DNA from 2 places in the Paenibacillus sp. FSL K6-2859 genome. Region 1 is predicted to be linked to the other one. Evidence: riboswitches for the same ligand, from Rfam matches in the RefSeq annotation. Region 1 holds a riboswitch; the other holds the start of a gene.

Region 1 (8,312 bases):
ATCCGAAGCAGTTTCACGATAACGCCGCTCAAGGTTAGGAATAATCCCTTCAAAAGCAACCATTGCATCTTTCTTTTGTCCAAAATCATTCTCATATTTGAAGCGAACCTTCTCACTGCCTGTACCATTTAGTAGTTTGTTCATATGATCAGGTGTTAAACTGCTCACTGGAACGTTCTGTGGAATATTAAAGTGTTCACACACGGATTTCAAAAATTGCGGATAGTAATTGGAGGTACTTCCAGTCCAAGCTAAAAAAGCGCCCTCTTCAATGGATTTCTCAGCATCAGGAATAAGCAGGTCTGGATCGACCACCATCTTCATGCCAAGTCCGTCGCACTCTGTGCAGGCTCCGAATGGACTGTTGAAAGAGAACATCCGTGGTGCCAACTCTTCAATACTAAAACCACAAATCGGACAAGCGAAGTTAGAGCTGAACAGCAGCTCTTCCTGACCGATGATATCCACAAGGATTTTACCGCCCGAAAGTTTAAGTGCCGTCTCCAGTGAATCCGTCAGCCGGGTCTCCACATCGTCTTTAACGACGATCCGGTCTACAACAACTTCTATAGTGTGTTTTTTATTCTTCTCAAGTTCAATATCCTCAGACAGATCTCTTAGCTCACCGTCCACACGCACACGTACGAACCCTTGCTTAGAAATGTCTGTGAAGAGTCCTTTGTGTTCCCCTTTACGTCCTGAAATAATAGGCGCTAGGATTTGCAAACGAGTCTTCTCTGGATACTGCATAATCCGGTCTACCATTTGTTCAACGGTCTGGGAAGTAATCTCAATTCCATGCTCTGGACAATGAGGATGACCGATCCGTGCGAAAAGCAGCCGTAAATAGTCATAGATCTCAGTTACCGTACCTACTGTGGAACGAGGGTTGCGACTTGTTGTCTTCTGATCAATAGAGATTGCCGGGGATAATCCGTCTATCGAATCTACATCCGGCTTCTCCATTTGCCCCAAGAACTGACGAGCATAAGCGGACAAAGATTCAACATAACGCCGCTGTCCTTCAGCATAAATCGTATCAAATGCAAGCGACGATTTACCTGAGCCGCTCAGTCCCGTCAGCACGACGAAACGGTCACGTGGAATCGTCACATCGATGTTTTTGAGATTGTGCGCCCTCGCGCCTTTAATTACAATATTTTCGTTCGCCAACGGAACCTCTCCTTAATGAATCAAATATCAACAAATATCAAATATCAAAGCTTTATCAAAAGCGTTTTCGATCCCTCCCAAACCCTCCCTTCCAAGGGAGGGCCCCAAGGGTTGCACCCTCTGGACACCCGCATTTATTGGCGAAGGAGGTTGGTAGGACGGGACTTAGTGACAGTGCTGCTTGGAGCGCTTATCCCTACGGGACCGCTTGGAAGTTAGGCGCACACTAGCTAAGTGCGGGAAGTGCAAGATTACCGCAACTGCTATAACGTTGCAGGGCGCTGTCCCTGCGGGATACGCGTAAGTGCTAAGAGCATTGCGGAGCACTCTCCCTACGTAATACACGTAAGTGCTAAGCTGTCCCTGCTGGATGCGCTAACTACATCGGGCACTGTCCCTACGTGATGCGTGTCCATCTATTTATTCAAAAAGAACGGCCTGGACAGCACCGTTCATTTACATATTTTAAATATCGGTGATGCATTTAAGGTTTATTACTCGGCCCTAAGCTCCAGCAAAGCATCACGCAGCTCTGCCGCGCGCTCAAATTGCAAGTTCTTCGCAGCGTCCTTCATCTCGGCTTCCAGACGCTGGATCAGGCTTTGTTTCTCTTTCTTATTCATCTTGCCACCAACACCCGTGAGGTAATCCGCTTTAGTCTCAGCAACCTTCGTTGCCTCGATGATGTCACGCACCTTTTTATTAATGGTGGTTGGGGTAATGCCGTGTTTCTCATTATGGGCGATCTGGATGGCGCGGCGACGCGATGTTTCGCTCATTGCTTTCTCCATCGAATCCGTGATCCGATCACCGTACATAATGACTCGGCCCTCGGAGTTACGGGCCGCACGACCAATCGTCTGAATTAGCGAACGCTCGGAACGAAGGAAGCCCTCTTTATCGGCATCGAGTATAACGACCAGCGATACTTCCGGTAGATCGAGACCTTCTCTTAGAAGGTTAATCCCTACTAAAACATGGAATGTACCCAGACGAAGATCCCGCAAGATCGCCATCCGTTCCAGTGTTTTGATATCAGAGTGCATATACCGAACCTTAATCCCAATTTCCTTAAAGTAATCTGTCAGATCCTCCGACATCTTCTTCGTCAACGTTGTGACGAGGACGCGTTCGTCTCGTTCTACCCGATCACGAATCTCACTAATCAAGTCATCGATTTGTCCCTCTGTAGGACGAACCTCAATGATCGGATCTAAAAGACCTGTAGGCCGAATAATCTGCTGCACCATGGTGTCACAGTGCTCCATTTCATAAGGTCCCGGTGTCGCAGAAACATATACGATCTGCTTCACCTTTTCTTCGAATTCCTCAAACTGAAGTGGACGGTTATCGAGCGCAGACGGCAAACGGAAACCATGCTCTACCAGTACTGTCTTACGCGCCCGGTCACCGTTATACATCGCCCGAATCTGCGGAAGTGTAACATGGGACTCATCAATAATGATCAGCATATCATCCGGAAAATAATCCATTAATGTATATGGGGTTGCCCCTGGTTCACGGAAGGTGAGTGGTCCGGAATAGTTCTCAATCCCTGAGCAGAAGCCCACTTCCTTCATCATTTCAATATCATAACGTGTCCGCTGTTCCAGACGTTGAGCTTCAAGAAGCTTTCCTGCGTCACGAAGAACCGTTAAGCGGTCTTCCAGCTCTTTTTCAATGTTGACCAGTGCTACACGCATTGTTTCTTCTTTGGTAACAAAGTGAGACGCCGGAAAAATAGCGACATGATCGCGTTCCCCGATCAGTTCACCCGTCAGCACATCAATCTCAGTGATTCGCTCAATTTCATCACCGAACAATTCGACCCGAATGGCATGCTCACCCTGAGATGCCGGGAAAATCTCAACCACATCACCACGTACACGGAAGGTTCCGCGTACAAAATTGATATCATTACGCTGGTACTGGATATCCACTAGCCTGCTCAAAATCTCATTTCGAGGCTTCTCCATCCCAACCCGCAATGACAAAAGCAAGCTTCCATATTCCATCGGCGAACCGAGGCCGTAAATACAAGACACACTCGCCACAATAATAACGTCACGCCGTTCGAACAAGGAGCTCGTTGCGGAGTGGCGCAATTTATCAATCTCTTCATTAATACTGGAGTCTTTCTCGATATAAGTATCGGAGGAGGGAATATACGCCTCTGGTTGGTAATAGTCGTAGTAGCTGACGAAATAGTCTACCGAATTATGCGGAAAAAACTCCTTAAACTCACTCGCCAGTTGGGCAGCCAAAGTCTTGTTGTGCGCAATAACTAATGTCGGGCGGTTTAATTTGGAAATAACTTGTGCAACGGTAAACGTCTTCCCCGTACCCGTCGCGCCCAGCAGCGTCTGGTGCTTCTTGCCCTGCCGGATGCCTTGTAGTAATTCCTCTATGGCATGAGGCTGATCGCCCTGGGGTGTATACTCGGACTCCAATTCAAAAGTCTTCGTACTGACGACAATATCACTCATTTGCCCGTCTCCCCTCTATCGTCTAAACTAGATTAATATATTATAATTGTTGTCTGAATGTTCTCTCTCCATACGATAGCAAGCTAAACGCCTTTGGCGTCTCTAAAAGACGTTAAGCGTTTGTGCGAGAATTATAAGGTTTAAGTATAACGTGAAACTTATACTTTCTTATAATTAAAAATATGGAAGATAAGAATATGTGTTCCCGTTCATTATACAGTGTTGACTAGATCGATGCAAACCATAATACATAGAAATGTTAGGAGCTTGAAGCATGGATATTACCTCAATAATTGGCCTATTGGCTGGACTGGCTGCGTTAATCGGCGGCTATCTCTGGGAAGGCGGAAGCCTCTCAGGACTGCTGCAGCTTAATGCGGCTTTGATTGTTTTCGGGGGTACATTTGCCGCCGTTATGATCAGCTTCCCGGCATCTAAGCTGCGCTCCATTCCAACAGCACTACGCATGGCTTTCGGCAGCAACCCTGATCGTGATATGGAAAAAGCTGAAGAACTCATTGCAATGGCAACCGTGGCCCGTCGCGGCGGCGTTTTAATGTTAGAAAAACAAGCTGAAGAACATCCGGATTCTTTTACACGTGAAGGTCTGCTTCTTATTGTCGACGGCACTGATCCTGAGCAGGTAAGACAGATTTTGGAACTGGAAATGGACGCTAAAGAATTGAAGCATGAGAACTATGCTAAGATTTTTGAAGCTGCTGGTGGATATGCACCAACGATGGGAATTATCGGGACGGTGATGGGTCTCATCCGTGTACTTGGCAACCTTACAGATCCGACAAATCTGGGCACATCTATCGCAGTAGCGTTCACTGCAACGTTGTACGGTGTAGCCATCGCTAATCTAATATTTTTACCCATTGCCTCCAAAATCAAATCCCGCAGTCAAAGTGAGCTACATAGCATGGAAATGCTGCTAGTAGGTATTCTTTCTCTACAGAATGGGGATCATCCACTGCTGGTACGTAAAAAACTGAACTCATTCATCTCAGACTCGGACACGAATGACCGTGCGGAAACTAGAGGCCTTTTATGAGACAAAGAGACCGGCGCAAGCGGCGTGTAGAGACTCGGGAAAGCCGCGACCGTTGGATGATTACTTATGCTGATCTAATTACACTTTTACTTATTTTTTTCGTTATATTGTATGCGATGAGCAGCCTGGATACTGACAAATATAACATCGTGACAGGCTCGTTATCCGAGACCTTCAAGTCTGGAACCACTGTCCTTGAGGGTGGGAACGGTATTTTAGATGCTGGGAAATCAACTGAGAACAAAACGGAAAGTACAGACGGAAATGAGAATGCAGCTGCAACTGCAAGACCGAATGACGGATCTGGTGAACAAGCGGAGAATGAAACACCTTCGGCACGTGAGCTCGCTTTTCGAGAACAAGAGACTAAACTTGCTGAATTAATGGGTGTGATCACCCACTATGTGGAGGAAAATAATCTCGGAGAACAAATTTTTGTTGCTGACAAACCTCAGGGGATAGAAATCACACTCAGTGATCGTTTTCTATTCGATATAGGTAAGGCAGACCTGAAATCACCAGCCTTCCCTGCTCTTCAGCAGTTATCTGGTTTATTCAAAGACATCGGCGCAAAGATTAGCATTGAAGGACATACCGATAATACGCCCGTATCCTCGGCTTCTCAATTTAACGACAACTGGGAGCTGTCTGGTGCTCGTGCGCTATCTGTACTTCGCTTTTTTCTAGACCATGAAGGACTGAAGCCGGATACTTTTCAATACGCAGGTTATGCTGACACCCAGCCCACCGCAGATAATACCACGATAGCAGGTAAGCAGAAGAACCGCCGTGTAGAGATCATTGTGCTGCGGCAGCTTCAAGAGGGTGAATAAAATATTGATTGTACTCAGAGCTAGATATAGTAGTTAGTGCGGGTGCGAATCTGCTATCAACATACTAAAATGGACTTGCCACTATTAATTACGGAAATACTCCCTGATTATCCGCGTGATCTCTTGTTCAGGCGCAAGATTAGAGAATTCCTCCCTGATTAATCCCCTATTTAGTCAAAAATAGCGGTTTCACCGGAATTTTCAGGGAGAAATCCCCTAAAAATCTTTGTGTCACGCTATATTCGTCTAAATTAAGGGAGGTTTTCCCTAATTCCACAACAGCAGATTCGCTTTTAAATAAAATCAAATAATTCCGAGCCGTCCCAGGGTATGACGCAAAAATCCCCACCCACCTCTAAATAAAAATACCAAACAGCAAGTCCCCAAAAACAGAAACTTGCTGCTACAAATATCACTCGCGATAAAATTAATATACTGTGAAAAATCCCAATTACTCTCCTACCAATGCACGATATCCGGCTGCATCCAGCAGACCTTTTACAGCATCAGCATACTCTCCGTCCACTTCAATTTCAAAAATCCAACCCTCGCCATACGGCTTATCGTTGATCAGCTCCGGACTAGCCTCTAAACCGTCATTAATCTTGGTAACCGTCCCCGAGACGGGTGAATATAATTCCGATACAGTCTTAACGGATTCGATACTGCCTACGCTGTCACCGGCTGAAATGGCCGAGCCCACTTCTGGAAATTCCACAAATACGATATCGCCTAACAAATGCTGAGCATGATCCGTAATCCCAATACGTACTACGCGTCCTTCCACTTGCTGTGCCCACTCATGCTCTTCGCTGTAAAGAAGGTGATCTAAAACTTCACTCATTTCAAGCCGCCTCATTTCCAAATTGGAATTCTAAATTTAGTTATAGCCTAAGTGATCCCAGAGCAGAATGTCAATATTACTAACAGTAAAATAAATTTGTCGTTTTTTTGACTTTTTCTTGTTGACAGCGCCCTCCTATACCCGTTTAATGGAGACATACAAGAAGAAACGACGTTGTCGTCTTTTTTATAGACGATAACCGTTTCTCGGAGAAATATAAAACAAATACAGTTGCGGATGATGGCATAGGGAGAGACTGTCTCACTTGAAGACGGCGCCGAAGGAGTAAGCCCTAACAGGGGTGAATCTCTCAGGCAAAAGGACCTTTGTCGGACGTACCTCTGGAGAGCATCAGACGCGGGGCTGAGTGCGTCAGGTCACCAACGGGGAAACTTGCAGGTTCGTTACGGCAGGGTAACTCTCAGGTACAAAGGACAGAGCAGAAAGCGATTAGTGCATTTATGCATGATTGCTTCTGCCTGTCCTTTTTTTCGTATGTAATCAGACTAGGGGAGTGACAATATGGATGCTTTGAAAAGAACACCTTTTTACGATCTCTATTCCGCTTACACGGAGTCCAGGTGCATTGATTTTGGCGGCTGGGAGCTGCCAGTACAGTTTACAGGTATCGTGAAGGAGCATGAAGCTGTTCGCCAGCAGGCTGGACTGTTCGATGTATCGCATATGGGTGAATTCATGGTGATCGGGAGCGGTGCTGAAGCCTTTTTACAAAAAATGACGACCAACGATGTCAGCCGCCTGACCGATGGTGCGGCACAATATACGCTGCTCTGTTATCCAAACGGCGGTGTGGTCGACGATTTGCTCGTGTACCGAATAAGTGAAGACCGTTATATGCTTGTCGTAAATGCCTCCAACATCGATAAGGACTTCCAGTGGCTGCAAGAGCATCTGACCTCTGAATTCGGTGAAGTCACACTCACTAATGTCTCTGACGAGACGCTTTTGCTTGCCTTGCAAGGCCCGTTGGCAGAGACCATACTCGCGAAAGTTACTGATGCTCCGATCTCAGAACTCAAGCCTTTCCACTTCATCGAACGCGCAACCGTCTGCGGTGTAGAAGTACTGATCTCCCGTACGGGTTACACCGGCGAAGATGGCTTCGAGATCTACGCTCCGCTGGATGGGGCAGCAACGTTATGGAACGGCCTACTCGCAGCTGGCACTCCTCACGGATTAACACCTGCTGGACTGGGCGCCCGTGATACGCTGCGTTTTGAAGCAAAATTGCCGCTGTACGGTCAGGAGCTGTCAGCTGACATCACCCCTCTTGAAGCTGGAGTACAGTTCTTTGTGAAGCTGGACAAAGCGGACTTTATCGGTCGCGATGCGCTAGTGCAGCAAAAAGAAGCCGGTCTACCCCGACGTCTGGTCGGCTTAGAAATGATTGACCGGGGCATTCCGCGCTCCCATTACCCAGTCTATGCGAACGGCGTTAAAATCGGAGAGGTCACAACCGGAACCCAATCACCAACGCTGAAACGCAATCTGGGATTAGCTTTGCTTGATACAGCTTACAGTGAAATAGGCACAGAGGTATTCGTAGAGATACGCGGCAAGCAGCTTAAGGCTGTCGTGATTAAAGCCCCTTTTTACAAGTATAAACGCCTTTAGCGTCCATATTGGGACGGTTAGCTTTTAAGCGAGAAATAGAAGGATAAAGTATAGCGTGAAAATTGTACTTTCTTATATTTTAAAAAAGCCAAGGAGTGAAACCTTAATGAAGCACCGTTATCTGCCCATGACAGCACAGGACCGCGTAGAGATGATGGAAACCGTCGGGATTCAGTCCATAGATGAGCTGTTCTCCGATATTCCTGAAGCCGTCCGTTATCAAGGCACTATGCCGATGTCTGAACCACTCGATGAGTACGCCCTGCTACGTCACATGAAAGGTC
Region 2 (8,312 bases), 480 kb from region 1:
ACCTTTATTAAAAACGAAAATATCGCCTGTCCGAATCAAAATATCCGAACCGTTTCGCATTATTTCTAGATAACCAGAAAGAACAAACCATGCCGTTAACTCCGTCATAATTAGAAAATCCACTTCCTCAATCGTTTCGATTGCGGCCAGTACGATTTGATCTGATCCATTGTTCTTTTTATTCAAAATCAACAATCTCCTCTTCCAACATGAAAAAATATGTTACTGTTACTGAGTACCTGACGATTTGCTCATAATTATTGATTATAAACGATTGCTCTCTGAAATCTAAAAAAATAGGACGGTGCATCATATGGTATTTGCATTTTTGTTTATATTCGCTATGTACGCGGCAAGTAACTATTACATCGCGAGAAAGATTTTTAAATGGTTACAACATGTATTTCCAAATATAAACGGGATTATATACGGAGTCATCTACGGCTTGTGTGCGGTAACAATCATTATTAATCTACTATTGTCCTCTTCAGCTATGACGACCGATTCAAGTATTGTTAATTTTATTGGTCAATCCGGGGACTATTGGATGGGGATCTATTTCTATTTGTTCTTGCTGTTACTCCTTTCCGATGTAGTCTTACTTATTAGTAAATGGATCAAAATCATCCCCTCCCCTGCGCCAAAACGTGTTGTTTTTCATACAAGGTCAGTAGTATTAATTCTAGTCATAGGGTTGGTGTCCTATGGGATTTATAACGCCAATCAGATAAAAGAAGTATCGTATCCCATCCAAATACACAAAAGCACCTCATTAGAGCATTTAAATATTGTTCTAATCAGCGACTTACACTTAGGCTACATAAATGATGTCAAATTTCTTGCAGAGGTTGTTGATCGCATTAATGATATGCAGCCGGATATTGTGTTGATGTCAGGAGATATATTTAATGGAAACTACTATGCCCTCTCTAATCCTTCCAAAGGAATAGAGTTATTAAATACTATTCAGTCCACCTATGGGGTTTATGCTTGTTTAGGTAACCATGATGCAGGACGATCCTACGATGAAATTGTGAACTTTATAGACAAGAGTAACATTAAACTTCTAAATGATGAGCATGTCGTTATTGATAATCAATTCGTTGTAGTTGGCAGGAGAGATTCATCCCCGATTGGTGATCAAGGAAACGCTAGAGCAGTTACTTCTGAAGTGATGAGTAACATTGATACCACTATGCCCGTTATCGTAATGGATCATCAACCCACGAATATGATTGAATACGGAGATGACGTCGATTTGATACTTAGTGGACATACGCATCAAGGACAAGTATTCCCTGCAAATCTAATCACCAATGCTATGTTCACAGTAGATTACGGACACTATCAGAAGAATCCAAACAGCCCTCACGTCATCGTTACATCTGGTGTAGGGACTTGGGGACCGCCATTACGCATTGGTACGAACAGTGAGATAGCACAAATTAAAGTTGATTTTAAATAATATGATTTTTAAAAAAGCGGACAGCCTTTGAACGAGAATTATCGTCATAGACTGCCGCTTTTTATAGTTTTACCTAAGGTTGGTGCGGGGAATATCCGTTATCTTGAAATTTGTATCTCTATATCATACAGCGGTTTTACCCATGTCCTCCATGTAGCGCAGTCTAGCACTTATAAATACTTTCTTTTATACATCAAGGTAATTTGCCCTGCTATGTATTCTGCGCTATATTGGCTGCCATCCTTAATCCACCACATAATAATCCCCAGTAGTGATGCCGCAATAATATCAACGGAGACTACCTCTTTAGTGGGATCTATGTTTCTCGCTTTTCTTCGTTTTTCGATCGTATTTTTTAACAGGCTGGTCAAGTGCTGTTTAAAACCTTTGTGCTCAATTAATACAGCAAACACTTTCCGGTATTCATAAAAGTAATTTAAAAATGTGACCAGCTGCTCCTGTTCGTTGTTACTCTTCACATGTAATAGCGGTTCAACCTTCATAGACAGGTCATCAAAGATTTCATGTACGATCTGCCGCAATAAATCGTTAATATCCTCATAATGCAAATAAAACGTTGCACGATTCAGCTCGGCAGTGTTAGCGATTTTTTGGACGGTTAATTGCGAAATCTCTACATTGTCAGCCAATAATGAAAAAACAGCATTCTTCAGCATCTTTTTTGAGCGAACAGCTCGTGGGTCAACCTTTTTGTGTACAGTCATTTCATCCCTCTATTATCGTTTTTATGGCATTTCATCAACTAATTTACCGAATCTGTTGATTAGTCGACAGTTTAAATAAAATTGCAAATAGGAATACAGTTTAAATCCTGATATGATTCATTTTATTGACACTATGTCGAAAAAGCAATGAAGAGAGGCCTGTACCATGCAAGAAGATATTAAGAAAATAAATAAAGGAATCCTACTAACCATCCTGATTTTTGGTTGTTTCTTATCTACACTCAATCAGACGCTTTTAAATGTCGCCTTAAGTAGTCTGATGGATGTATTTGATGTCACGGCAACAACTGTACAATGGATTTCAACGGGTTTTATGCTGGTCAACGGAATATTGATTCCGATTACAGCCTATTTAATGAAACGTTTTACAACACGTCAATTATTTCTAAGTGCCATGTCATTTTTATTACTTGGCTCAATCATTTGTGCAGCAGCGCCGAGCTTTAGTCTACTCTTAGTCGGACGGATGATCCAAGCTGCTGGTGCAGGCATTATAATGCCGCTCATGATGAGCGTTGTACTCGCGGTCTTCCCTATTGAGAAACGTGGCAGTGCTATGGGACTGCTTGGACTCGCAATGATATTTGCTCCTGCCATTGGACCGACGCTCGCGGGATTTGTTGTCGAATATCACTCTTGGCGCTGGTTATTTATCGGCCTTATCCCACTTGTCATCCTTGTTATAGCGTTGGCGTTCAAATATTTAGTGAATGTATCTGAGACCTCTAAGTCGAAGCTTGATGTGGTAAGTGTTCTTTTATCGACCGTCGGATTTGGTTTGATTTTATACGGCTTCAGTAGTGCAGGCAGTAAAGGCTGGGACGACGTAATAGTAATCCTGACATTAGGCATTGGAATCGCTGTAACGGCCGTATTTTGTATTCGACAAATCAAGTCAGATGATCCGCTGCTAAACCTGTCTGTCTTCAAAAATAAAGTATTTACGCTGACATCTCTTATTAATGTATTAATCACCATGATGATGTACGCAGATATGATTCTATTGCCTATTTACCTGCAAAATGGCCGTGGTTTTACAGCATTTGATGCAGGACTACTCTTGTTGCCGGGGGCGCTCGTAAATGCGTTCATGTCGCCCGTCACCGGTAAATTATACGACCGTTTCGGTGCCAAACCGCTGTTCATCATTGGTCTGCTATTTATTATTCCATCTATGTGGGCGGTAACTGATCTATCTGAATCGACCACGTATATGTATCTAATGATTCGTACCATTGGCTTGCGAATTGGATTAAGCTTTATTACGATGCCACTCAATACAGCCGGACTAAATGCGTTGCCAAAACAACTAGGAACGCATGGCACAGCAGTGAACAATACCGTTCGCCAAATTGCCGGAGCCATCGGAACTGCTGTCGTAATTACGATTTACACTGTGCAGGCTACAAGTCATGCGGCCACAGTGATGCAGAGCAATCCCTCTACTACTCCTGAGATCCTTAAATCCCTTGCATCCATTCTTGGGGCAAGTGACGCCTATTACTTTATGATGATTTTATCCGTCGCCGCTTTTGTTATAACCTTATTTATGCCTATGAAAAGCAAGATCACGATTGAAAAGAAAGCAAACCTAGTTAACAAGGAATAACCTTGGTTGTAACTAGCAATTGCAGTATATGAAGAAAAGCCATTCCGTATAGGAATGGCTTTTTGTGTGAATCCCTCACTCAAGCTTAATTACTTTTCCCTTTTTTGCTTCTAATCGAATACAAGATGAATAATAAAATAAACCATAACGGAGTACACAATAAAGCCGGGCGTGTTTCTCCAGCGAACAGCATGATGATCAGTATTCCAGCGAACAAGGTTAAGACAATATAATTAATAGCCGGTGTGAACGGTGCTTTGAATTTGGATTTCGCCTGTAAGTCTGGCCGGGTTTTCTTATACTTAATATGGCAGATAAGAACAATGCCCCACACCCATATAAAACAAATGGCGCTAATCGTTGTCACGATTCCAAAAGCCTGCTCCGGAATAAGTTTACTCAAAAGAGCACCCACAGATATAACAATTGTAGAAATGAATAACGAGTTACCTGGGACATGGTTTTTATTCAGTTTGCCCAAATGAGGTGACGCCTGGTTATTTCTACTCAAATTATAGAGAATTCGGCTTGTCGAGAACATTCCACTATTACAAGCAGAAGCGGCTGAAGTTAATACGACAAAATTAATAATCCCTGCGGCAATTGGAATCCCTACTAAAGTAAAGGTTTTTACAAAAGGACTCTCTGCCGGGCTGAGCTCTGTCCAAGGGTTAATGCATAACAGGACGAAAAGCGCACCGACATAGAAAAATAGAATCCGTAAAGGAATTTTATTAATCGCAGATGGGATATTTTTCTCCGGATCCGCTGTTTCCGCTGCCGACACCCCGACCAATTCTACACCCACGTAAGCAAATACAACCATTTGAAAAGAAAATAAGAAGCCTGATATGCCGTTCGGAAAAAAGCCCCCATACTCCCATAGGTTTCGTATCGTCACCGATCCTGCATCCGTCTTAAATCCAATGATCAGTAAAATGACCCCAAGACCAATCAAGGCGAGAATCGTAATTACCTTAATTAAAGCAAACCAAAATTCGAGTTCCCCAAAGCTCTTTACAGTTAATAGATTAAGTCCTAATAACACGACTAGACAGGCGATGGCAGGAACCCACTGCGGGATATCAAACCAGTACTGTACATATACGCCAACAGCAATGACATCAGCCATAGCCGTCATAATCCAGCAAAACCAATAGGTCCAACCAGTAATGAATGCGACCCGTGATCCAAGGTAGTCTTCAGCAATATCCGTAAACGATTGATAGCCCGCTTTAGATAATAGGAGTTCTCCCAGTGCTCTCATCACAAAAAACACAGCAATACCCACGATTAAATACGTGATCATAATGGATGGGCCTGCCTTCTCTATCGCCTTACCTGATCCCAAAAATAATCCTGTACCAATGGTGCCGCCAATAGCAATAAGTTGAACATGCCGATTAGCCAACTCTCTCTTTAATTCTGGTTGTGCCATACCTAGTTCCCCCTTGTGAGTACAATAAATTAGAATAAAAAAAAGAGAGATTGGATGTCATCCAATCTCCCAGATCGTAAGAATATCAAATAATATTTGCCCTGCTGATAGCGATCAGCATGACAAATACATATTCAGTACTCTTCTGTCCTTTTGCCTGAGATTGTGAACCCTTCGGCGCCGCGGAATTTCCGCAGTCTCTCCAGAAGCTGCTCCAGCTAAAGTGTAATCCTTAGCCATCATAGCTCGTGAATTATGAAGTTGATAAAGCGGTAACGCAGTAAAGCTGTTCTGATATTCTAACATATTACTTGTGATGTGAGTGTTAATCAGTGATAAAAGTCTCAAGAATTTAAAGTTAGCCTCATGAACATACTACTTTTTGAAAAGCAAAAAACTAAAGGAGTATGCTAATGAAAGCCGCTGTAGTAAAGAAATTCAAAGAAAAGTTAGAGCTACAAGACGTACCTAAACCAAAACCCGGACACAAAGAAATCCTTGTCCACATTCAGGCCTGCGGAGTGTGTCATACTGATTTGCATGCTGCTCATGGCGATTGGCCCGTCAAACCGAAACTCCCTCTTATTCCCGGACATGAAGGCGTTGGGATTATTGAAGAAATAGGTGAAGGAGTTACACACTTAAAGGTAGGAGACCGTGTAGGAATTCCATGGCTGTACTCAGCCTGCGGTCATTGTGAATATTGTCTTACTGGAAGAGAGACTCTTTGTCTGGATCAGCAAAATTCCGGATATTCCGTAGATGGCGGATATGCAGAATATTGTGTGGCAGCTGCCGATTATGTAGTTAAGGTTCCTGATAATCTAAGCTTCATCGAAGCGGCACCTTTATTTTGCGCAGGCGTTACTACCTATAAAGCTTTGAAAGTATCGGGTGTAAAGCCAGGTGAGTGGGTAGCCATTTTCGGCGTCGGAGGATTAGGGCATCTTGGTGTACAATATGCAAAAGTGATGGGAATGAACGTAGTGGCCATCGACACGTCGGATGAAAAGATGGAGCTTGCCAAACAACTTGGCGCAGACAAAACCGTAAACGCATTAAAAGAAGATGCGGCAGACTGGATTCAAAAAGAAATCGGCGGAGTACACGGTGTCGTTTGTACAGCGGTTGCGAAAAAAGCATTCGACCAAGCCTACCGTGCCATTCGCCGCGGCGGTACCTGCGTCATGGTTGGGCTGCCTCCTGAATCCATGGATGTTCCCATTTTTGATACCGTATTAAATGGAACAAAGGTAGTTGGTTCGATTGTCGGCACTCGCAAAGATTTGCAAGAAGCATTACAATTCGCTGCAGAAGGAAAAATCAAAACCATTATTGAGACACGTAAACTAGAAGATATTAATGAGATCTACGATCTTATGTTAGAAGGCAAAATCAATGGCCGAATCGTCCTTGATATGACGAAATGACCCTAAAGAAAACATGCTCGAAAAGTGCTACTTTTCGGGCTTTTTTATGACTAATAATTTTGCACAGTCGCACCAAACGTATTAGACTGTAATTTTAAAGCATAGAAGCTTGAGTCAATGACTACAGAGTGATTGATCTAACCATACGATCACACTAAGAAAGAGAGAAATATGTACACGATCAATAGATTTTCTCAGCTTTGCAAAATGAGTGCACGTATGTTGCGACACTATGATAAAGAAGAACTTTTGAAACCAGCGCATGTAGAGGCTACAAACGGCTATAGATATTATGAAAAAAGCCAACTAGAAACAGCGTTACTTATTAAGAGACTGAAAGAATATCGATTCTCCCTACCCGAGATTAGAACTATCCTTCAGACATCAGATAGAGAACTGCTGACTGAATGGATGCATTCAAAAATACTTGAGTTATCCAGTGAGATGAATCGAAATAGACAAATCATTGCAGAAATGCAAGAGATGATTGAAATCAAAGTGAATTTGATTCAAGGCGAACGAAGATCTTTTGATATATCGCTCGGAATGAGAAACGAGAAAGAGGTCCTAAGTCAAAGATTGCAAATTAACATTGCTGACATGGACAAGTATGTTGATTCCTTATATGAACAAGCGGAAAAAAGTAATATTAAGTTGCTTGGTGTTCCGTCTGTCATTTTTCTTGATGAGGCGTTTACCCCTGACCAAAGCGATATTGAATTGATGATCCCAATCCTTCATAAGAATGACGGCGATGCATCGAGGAAATGGCAAATAAAAAAACTTCCGCCAACTTTGGTTGCTACTACCTTGTATATTGGGAGTTATGACTATATCGGTTACGCTCATATGGCACTTGAAGAATGGATAGATGGCGGCGGCTATAAAAAGGATGGTCCACCTTATGAAACCTACTTAAAAGGTCCAGAATGTGACTGTCCTGAAGAAGAGTTCGTGACGCAGATCTGTTTTCCTGTGATCAAAAAAAGCCAGGCAATAGATGCTTGACCTTGACACTATGTCAACGCTTATTCTACTTCCAGAGAACGAATCAGAACATAAGGAGATTTCATAATGAATAAGTTAGTTGTATTGTGCTCAGGGGTTATACTATCGGCTGTTTTCTTAATGGGATGTAATAAAATTAAAGCAGAAGAAGGTCGGCAAGTAGGCAAATACACAATGCCTGATGAAAGCAGCAAACATGAAGGTACATGGTTGCAGTGGCCCCATAACTTCACTTACGGTAAAGATTATAGGGACAAGGTTGAGCCTATTTGGATAGAAATGACTGATGCCTTAAGCGATGGGGAAAATGTTCATATTATTGCATTTGATAAATACGAAAAGAACTATATTTATGATCTTCTGTATGACGAAGGTATAGATATGGATAAAATCGACTTCTACATTGTTCCTACTGACGACGTATGGGCAAGAGATACTGCACCGATTTTTGTATACGACAAAGACAACAATATTAAACTCATGGACTGGGGATTTAATGGATGGGGTAAGAAAACGCCATATAAAAATGATGCATTAATCTCGAAGAGACTTAGTAAACAGCTTGGCACGGAAACCATTGATCTAAATGATGTTGTCCTTGAGGGTGGAGCATTTG

What was found. A riboswitch is a leader RNA that binds a small molecule or an ion and turns the genes downstream of it on or off. The one in region 1 is predicted to bind glycine.
Region 2: it holds a riboswitch for glycine, as region 1 does, so the genes downstream of both, MHB64_RS30220 (amino acid permease) here and gcvT (glycine cleavage system aminomethyltransferase GcvT) in region 1, are expected to answer to the same signal.

Annotation. Positions count from the first base shown of each region.
Region 1 covers NZ_JBBOYU010000001.1:6,307,080-6,315,391, forward strand. Annotated here, with positions in the region: gene uvrA (excinuclease ABC subunit UvrA) at 1-1,173, opposite strand, end outside; gene uvrB (excinuclease ABC subunit UvrB) at 1,668-3,659, opposite strand; gene MHB64_RS28215 (flagellar motor protein) at 3,934-4,716, shown strand; gene MHB64_RS28220 (flagellar motor protein MotB) at 4,713-5,549, shown strand; gene gcvH (glycine cleavage system protein GcvH) at 6,001-6,393, opposite strand; glycine riboswitch at 6,631-6,729, shown strand; gene gcvT (glycine cleavage system aminomethyltransferase GcvT) at 6,916-8,028, shown strand; gene gcvPA (aminomethyl-transferring glycine dehydrogenase subunit GcvPA) at 8,135-8,312, shown strand, end outside.
Region 2 covers NZ_JBBOYU010000001.1:6,784,615-6,792,926, forward strand. Annotated here, with positions in the region: gene MHB64_RS30200 (helix-turn-helix transcriptional regulator) at 1-186, opposite strand, end outside; gene MHB64_RS30205 (metallophosphoesterase) at 314-1,465, shown strand; gene MHB64_RS30210 (TetR/AcrR family transcriptional regulator) at 1,636-2,190, opposite strand; gene MHB64_RS30215 (DHA2 family efflux MFS transporter permease subunit) at 2,357-3,820, shown strand; gene MHB64_RS30220 (amino acid permease) at 3,906-5,258, opposite strand; glycine riboswitch at 5,394-5,474, opposite strand; gene adhP (alcohol dehydrogenase AdhP) at 5,672-6,688, shown strand; gene MHB64_RS30230 (MerR family transcriptional regulator) at 6,860-7,696, shown strand; gene MHB64_RS30235 (agmatine deiminase family protein) at 7,763-8,312, shown strand, end outside.